One region of the Priestia sp. SRI_019 genome, then DNA from elsewhere that is predicted to be linked to it. Evidence: a T-box and tRNA genes for the amino acid it is inferred to sense, from the RefSeq annotation. Region 1 holds a T-box; the other holds one or more tRNA genes.

Region 1 (3,942 bases):
CAAGATGAGTATGAAAAATCGCTTTAGAAGTTTTTTTGCTCTTGATGACGATACTGAATATGTAGAAGAACATTACGAACAAGAAGAGTCGGTAGAAGAGCCTGTACAGCAATCGAGACCAGCAGCGAAAGCTAGTCAGCAGCTGAATCAGCAGCAAAATGTGATTAGCTTGCAAAGCGTTCAAAAATCATCAAAAATGATGCTTTGCGAACCTCGCGTCTATGCCGAAGCACAAGAAATTACGGATCATTTAAAAAATCGTAAAGTCGTAGTTGTTAATTTACAGCGCATTCAACGAGATCAAGCAGTGAGAATTGTCGACTTTTTAAGTGGTACAGTTTATGCTTTAGGCGGGGACATTCAAAAAATTGGAACCGACATCTTTTTATGTACACCTGATAATGTAGACGTAAGCGGAAGCATTTCAGATATGATGGGAGAACACGATACAACAAACGTAAAGAGGTGGTAGTTTTTGGACATCGTTTTTGGGATTCTTGGGCAATTAATTGGGCTTTACTCATGGGCACTGATTATTTACATTTTGATGTCTTGGGTACCCGATGTAAGGGCATCTAAGTTTGGTCAGCTGCTTGGCAGTATTTGTGAGCCTTACTTAGAGCCTTTTCGTAAAATCATTCCGCCTATTGGCATGATTGATATTTCACCTCTTGTTGCAATCTTTTTACTACGATTTGCGCAAGCAGGGGTACGTTCACTTCACAGTATGGTTGGATTTATTTAAAAAGGAATCGCTGGATTCCTTTTTTACATACCAATAGTAGGAGTAATAATATGTCTATTTATGAACATTTTAGGCAAGAAGAACATGGATTTATTGACCAGGTTCTTCAGTGGAAAGAAGATGTCCTACATCAATACAGCCCAAAATTAACGGACTTTTTAGATCCAAGAGAGCAGCAGATTGTGACGGCTATTGTCGGGACTGAAGGAGAGGTTCAAGTTTCATTTGATGGTGGACAACCGTTTGCTGAACGCAAGCGTGCGCTGCTATATCCGGATTACTATGTACCTCAAAGCGAAGATTTTCAGTTGCGTATGTACGAGCTCAATTATCCTAAAAAGTTTGTGACAATTGAACATCCTCAAGTTCTTGGTTCGGCGATGTCCTTAGGACTGCGCCGTTCAAAATTTGGAGATATTTTGGTCGCAGGAGACGATATTCAGCTTGTAGCTGCAGAGGAAATTTCTTCTTATATTGAGATGAATTTAACATCAATTGGAAAAGCCAAAGTTTCACTTTCTTCTATTCAAAGAGAGCAGCTGCATGTGGTAAAAGAAGAGCTGATTGAACACATTTATACAGTTTCTTCAATGAGGCTTGATGTTTTGCTGTCGACCATTCACAATTTATCAAGACAAAAAGTCCAGCCTTTTATTGCAAATGGAGCGGTAAAAGTGAATTTTAAAGTCGTTGAACAGCCTTCTTTTGAATGTCATGAAGGTGATATTTTGTCACTTCGTGGTCACGGCAGAAGTCGTATCGTTTCACTTGAAGGCAAAACCAAAAAAGAAAAATGGCGAATTGTTGTAGGAAAGCAGAAATAAAGAAATCTACTAGCAGGAAATTTTAAAAATATGTCGAATAAACCATTACTAATGACGTAATGAGACAACACGGAGGTGGCCTAGATGCCTTTAACCCCTTTGGATATTCATAACAAAGAGTTTAATCGCGGATTTCGCGGATATGATGAAGATGAAGTAAATGAGTTTCTTGACCAAGTAATTAAAGACTATGAGCTGGTCATGCGTGATAAAAAGGAGTTAGAAGGAAGAGTATCTGAATTAACAGATCGTCTTGGACATTTTACTAACATCGAAGAAACGTTAAATAAATCAATTTTAATTGCTCAAGAAGCAGCGGAAGATGTGAAGCGAAACGCTGAAAAAGAAGCGAAGCTCATTATAAAAGAAGCAGAAAAAAATGCGGACCGTATTATTAATGAAGCACTGTCTAAGTCTCGTAAAATTGCGATGGACATTGAGGAGACGAAAAAGCAGTCTAAAGTATTTAGAACTCGTTTCAAAATGTTAATCGAAGCACAGCTTGAAATGTTAAACAGCGACGACTGGGATCAGTTGATGGATTATGAGATGCCAGCGCTAGAAGAAAAAATTGACTAGTCAAGACATCATCTTGACTTCTCACGTTTTGTTGTCATATAATTTGGTAACAGATGAAATTTCATATCAAACAGTACGGAGACAGGGACAGTAGCTTTTTTAGTTTGTCAAAGCGAATCGAGGATGGTGCGAGCTCGATAACAAACAAAAAAGTGAAAATCACCCTAGAGTACCATTGCTGAACTGATGATAGTAAGCAGTGGCGGTTTATTCACGTTACGAATGCAAAGAGGATTTGCGTGCAGCAAATCTACTAGGGTGGTACCGCGGGAGGCCTTCTCGTCCCTTTTTGGGATGAGGAGGTCTTTTTGTTATGGTACAAAAAGATATGAAATTTACGTTTTTTTTTGGAGGGTAAAACATGGAATATAAAGATACATTATTGATGCCAAAAACTGAATTTCCGATGCGTGGAAATTTACCGAACCGCGAGCCTAAAATGCAAGAACAGTGGGCTGAAATGAATATTTATGAAAAAGTACAAAAACGTACGGAAGGCCGTCCGCTATTTGTCTTGCATGACGGACCTCCATATGCGAATGGCGATATTCACATGGGACATGCATTAAATAAAATTTTAAAAGATTTTATCGTTCGCTATAAGTCGATGTCAGGCTTCTGCGCACCTTATGTACCAGGCTGGGATACACACGGTTTGCCAATTGAAACAGCTTTAACAAAAAATAAAAAAGTAAACCGCAAAGAAATGACGGTAGCTGAGTTCCGTAAGCTTTGCGAACAGTATGCTTGGGAACAAGTAAACGGCCAGCGTGAGCAGTTCAAGCGTTTAGGCGTACGCGGAGATTGGGATAATCCATATGTAACGCTTCAGCCGCAGTACGAAGCGCAGCAAATCAAAGTGTTTGGTGACATGGCGAAAAAAGGCTACATCTACAAAGGGTTAAAACCTGTGTACTGGTCCCCTTCAAGTGAATCTGCTTTAGCAGAAGCGGAAATTGAGTACTATGATAAGCGTTCAGCTTCTATTTACGTAGCGTTTAACGTAAAAGATGGTAAAGGTGTGCTTGAACAAGATGAAAAATTCATCATTTGGACGACAACACCATGGACAATGCCAGCTAACCAAGGGATTGCTGTCAATCCTGAGCTTCAGTACAGCGTAGTTGAAGCAGATGGAGCAAAATATGTAGTAGCAACTGAACTGATTGAAACAGTTGCTAAAGAAATTGAATGGGCTGACTATAAGACGGTTCGTACGGTAAAAGGTTCAGAACTTGAGCGTGTAGTAGCTGAGCATCCAATCTACAAGCGTGATTCATTAGTTGTTCTTGGCGATCACGTAACAACGGATGCTGGTACTGGGTGTGTTCATACAGCACCGGGACACGGGGAAGACGACTTTATCGTTGGTCAAAAATACGGATTGGAAGTTCTTTGTCCAGTCGACAGTAAGGGTCATATGACGAATGAAGCACCAGGATTTGAAGGATTATTTTATGATAAAGCGAATAAACCGATTACAGACAAACTAGAAGAAGAAGGCGCGCTGTTAAAATTAAGTTTCATTACCCACTCATACCCACATGACTGGCGTACAAAGAAACCAACAATTTTCCGTGCAACGGCACAGTGGTTTGCGTCTATTAAAGATTTCCGTGAAGATTTATTAAAAGCAGTAGAAAAAACAAAATGGGTGCCTACTTGGGGTGAAACGCGACTTTATAACATGGTGCGTGACCGCGGCGACTGGTGTATTTCTCGCCAACGTGCATGGGGCGTTCCGATTCCAGTATTTTATGCTGAAAATGATGAGCCAATCATTACGGACGAAAC
Region 2 (3,942 bases), on a different contig from region 1:
ATCAATTTGCTTTATAATAGGACAAGTTGTAAAGGAGGAAGATTATAATGAATAATTCAAATTATGAAACTACTCTTTCCTATAAATGGCTAGTTTTAGTCCAAGAAGCCATGAATTCTAGCGTTACCAAAGAGGAGTTTAAAGAGTTTTTAAATAGGAAATCCCAGAAATTGAATGATTATAAACAAGACCAAATATGACTAGTGTTGCTTGTGATTAGGGGGTTATTTGTTTTTTGAAGAACTTTTTAAGTTCTTCAATAGTTAATCCCAATTCCTTAGCTTCTGTTATAAGTTTAACCCATTCTTGATCTAATTCTTTTTCTATCAATTGTTGTTTACCATCCATGAAAATTACCTCCAGATATTCAGGGAGCTCAGCTGCCATAGCTATTTAACCTTAGACCTGTAGCTTTGCGTCCTAGTTTTTCAACTAGTTTGCCTTTATCATAATATGTAATTTTATAAATATATTACTATATAATGGATTTAAAATCATGTAAAAATAAGGATTATTATTTATTTTTTAATTCCTTTGACAAAGATTTTCTTTTTCCAACCTCCGAACTAATTAAATTCTCCTTTAAGATAATATATATTTACCCTTACATTAATCTTGCGGTTGGTTCTATAATAGGCATTCTAAATAAGCCTCTAAAAGGTTTTTTATAGTTTTGAATGTCTAACTATTAAAAACTATCATTGTGTTAACTAGAAGGAAATCTAATGTACAGTATTTAGCTATTTGGTTTTGCTTAAACTAAACATATTTAAATTTTAAAGTGTCCATACTGAATTATTCTTAATAATAGCAAAATAAAAAGCTACTTCAGCAATAGCAGCGAAGTAGCTTTTTGTCACGATTCATATGTATAAAATGTATTAAAATCGAGGGTGAACCAATTATATAGTGTTTTCAATTTGAAATATATGTATAGAAAACAGAATATTAATTTAGCATTTCATCATTCTTAGGGAAGCAGGAATGCTGGTAAATAAGGATTATAACATAGCTGAAAGTACGTTATATTATTCATACTCTAACTAGTTGGATTAATAAGCAAAAACGTGACTACCAATTTTCTTATATGCTTTACGTGTATAAATCCATTTATTTGTTGCAGTTGTAGGATTATAATAATAGACTGCTCCATTAGTAGGATCCCATCCTTTAAAAGCATCCGTTACTGCTCGATAAGCAGATTGATTTGGTGTCAAAGCGTATTGTCCGTCATTTAAAGCCGTAAACGCATTTGGTTGACTAATAACACCAAGTATACTTTGTGGGAAATCTGGGCTTTTAGCACGGTTTAGAATGACAGCTGCCACAGCTACTTGCCCCTCATAGACCTCACCTCGTGCCTCTCCATAAACCACGTGTGCCATTTTTTCTACGTTATTTATTTGTGTATATGTACCGGGACCTACAAGTCCGTCTTGCATAAGGCCCACATCGTGCTGGAAATTCTTAACGGCTTCTCGAGTTAACGAGCCGTATTGTCCCGTTGGATTCACGTGTAAATATCCCATATTGACTAGCTGTGTTTGCAATGAAGTTATTTCTTGTTTATGGCTGGTTGATTGTAACGAATCAGAAGCGTATGCAGAAGTCTGAGTGTATAAAGTACCCACGAGGAAGATACCCAAAGATCCCATTGTTAGTTTCTTTAAAAAATGCATGTAAATTCTCCTTTATTTGAATGATTATTAAAAACAGGTCTTCATACTAAAAAATGCAAATGTTTGTACTACATTATAGAAGACTGTTTATATTTAGAGGATAGATCGTTATAGGGTAAAAACTGGGTAGTATATTTACTTACTTAAAGTAAAGAGTTTGAAACCGTTTTTTAGGAAACATCCTAATATTAGTAACTAAGTGATTAATTTTAACGCTAATATTAATTTAGAACAGTGTAAAAAGTCCTATTTGAGTGAAGACACCCAAAGACAGAATCGTAATAAACGGCAGAAAATACACCGGATATGCCTTAGAAAGGACCTTTAGCTCAGCTGGTTAGAGCAGACGGCTCATAACCGTCCGGTCGTAGGTTCGAGTCCTACAAGGTCCACCAGTGACCCTGAAATATGGAGGAATACCCAAGTCTGGCTGAAGGGATCGGTCTTGAAAACCGACAAAGGTGTCAAAGTCCGCGGGGGTTCAAGTCCCTTCATCTGCGCCATTTTAGGAAGCGCCCGTAGCTCAATTGGATAGAGCGTTTGACTACGGATCAAAAGGTTAGGGGTTCGAATCCCGAACGGGTCGTTACAAAAAGGCAGTTTGCTGATAAAGCAAGCTGCCTTTTTATTGTATAAGAGAATTGCTTCAATCCATTATGTGAAACTAATTTAAATGTTATTAGAATGGAGATAAGAAAAGCATTTGATAATACGTTTTATGTTAATTAAACGTTTATGAGATATAAAGTTATAAAACAGAAAAACCTATTGGTTCATCCGGCACCAGTAGGTTTTTCTGTTTAAAACAACAAGGATTTTAAAGTATTGGATAGAGGCCTCACGGCGTCTTGTTTAGTTTACTCCAGGTAGAAAAAATTATGTAAGAAAAACAAAAAATTAGTGTTTTCTTATATTTATTATTTTAGCAACATTGTCTAAATATTTTTCTGATTTTTCTAACCATTTTTGGGTGTTTATTAAAGATTTTTTAACCGATGAAAGTGCAATAGTTGAAGCCTTAATACTTTTGGCTTCCGTACATACCAGGTGACCTATACCATCTTTCCATTGGATCGTACATTTGAAATTCCCGAATAAGTTGTTACTTGTTTGTAAAATCAGATGTTGTGTTAGGGGATAAGAATTAGTACTCTGTGAGAGCATTAATATGGCTTTAGACCGGTCTTCTTGATGAATGATATTCTATATATTGGATATATCAGGAAAATATGAATGGGTCGTGTTTGAAGAATTTAAAATGGTACTTTCTTGATTGATTTGAAAATAAAGAAGCCTTTGCTCTTTTTTGTATTGTTATTTGTAAGTAAGTATTAGTTAGAGAAGAACAATTCCAAGTATAAATAAACATAGGGTAATAATGTTTATAACATTCTTAGCTTTGTCATCTTCTTTTATAGAAGTTACAAGTTCAAATATTATGACAAGAGTAAGTATAGAGAAAGCTATCTGTAGAGGTAAGTTAAATGCATATACAGATATTATAATTAGAGCATATATAATACCTAAAATTATATTTTTTTTAGTCTTAGTTTTTTTGTAATTACTCATTTAAAAACTCCTTATTTAAAAATATTAGCTGTTTTTATTTTCTTAAGTGAAGGTCTTAATAACTAGAAGTATGATAAAGAGGATAATAGAATAGGAAAAGCTATGTATAACATGGTTTGTATTTTCTTTGTCAGTTTTCTATCAAGTGAATAATTTCACTAAAATTGTTAAAAACTTCAAATTATTGCTGTAACTAGCGTTTTAATAACATCAAATACTCCTTTCTAAGAAAGGTAGCAAAAATAAAAAGCTCCCCCAGCATTGGCAAGCGAGGTAGCTTTTTATCAGGATTCACAATTATAAAGTACCAAAATATAACCGCATGTAAACAATATCATATTTTTCCCAAAAATACTATTTTTATAGGGGCGAGAATCTGTATACAAAGTGCACCTCTTATACATTAGTTTCTCAACCACCTACTAAGAAAACATTGAAAAACAAACGATGTATAAAAAGCTGCATACTCCAGAAAAAGGGCCCTTGGCAGAACCGTCCTGCATCAAGGGTTCTTTTTTATGCTATTTTCCGGAAAGAGACATTATGTTGACTAAAGATATATATGATATACACCGTTTCTTTGATCCATTTTCTGATAAAATAGTAATTAATAGTAACCGAATTAGAAAGAGGCTGATTAATGTGACGGTGAATGTTATTTTTAATCCATTCTTTGCTTTAATAATTCTTGTTA

What was found. The T-box of region 1 lies ahead of ileS (isoleucine--tRNA ligase). A T-box ahead of a tRNA ligase gene usually reads a tRNA of that ligase, here a tRNA-Ile.
Region 2: it has a tRNA-Ile gene. The T-box ahead of ileS (isoleucine--tRNA ligase) is inferred to sense a tRNA for this amino acid. The anticodon was not compared.

What each region holds. Positions count from the first base shown of each region.
Region 1 covers NZ_JBYCZN010000001.1:617,134-621,075, forward strand. The annotation lists gene AC2YJL_RS03215 (cell division protein SepF) at 5-472, shown strand; gene AC2YJL_RS03220 (YggT family protein) at 476-745, shown strand; gene AC2YJL_RS03225 (YlmH family RNA-binding protein) at 796-1,569, shown strand; gene AC2YJL_RS03230 (DivIVA domain-containing protein) at 1,654-2,148, shown strand; T-box leader at 2,218-2,438, shown strand; gene ileS (isoleucine--tRNA ligase) at 2,510-3,942, shown strand, end outside.
Region 2 covers NZ_JBYCZN010000007.1:9,269-13,210, reverse strand. The annotation lists gene AC2YJL_RS24335 (anti-repressor SinI family protein) at 48-200, shown strand; gene AC2YJL_RS24330 (anti-repressor SinI family protein) at 217-348, opposite strand; cyclic di-GMP riboswitch class I at 368-452, opposite strand; gene AC2YJL_RS24325 (cell wall hydrolase) at 1,053-1,631, opposite strand; tRNA gene AC2YJL_RS24320 (tRNA-Ile) at 1,998-2,074, shown strand; gene AC2YJL_RS24315 (hypothetical protein) at 3,015-3,248, opposite strand; gene AC2YJL_RS24310 (hypothetical protein) at 3,792-3,942, shown strand, end outside.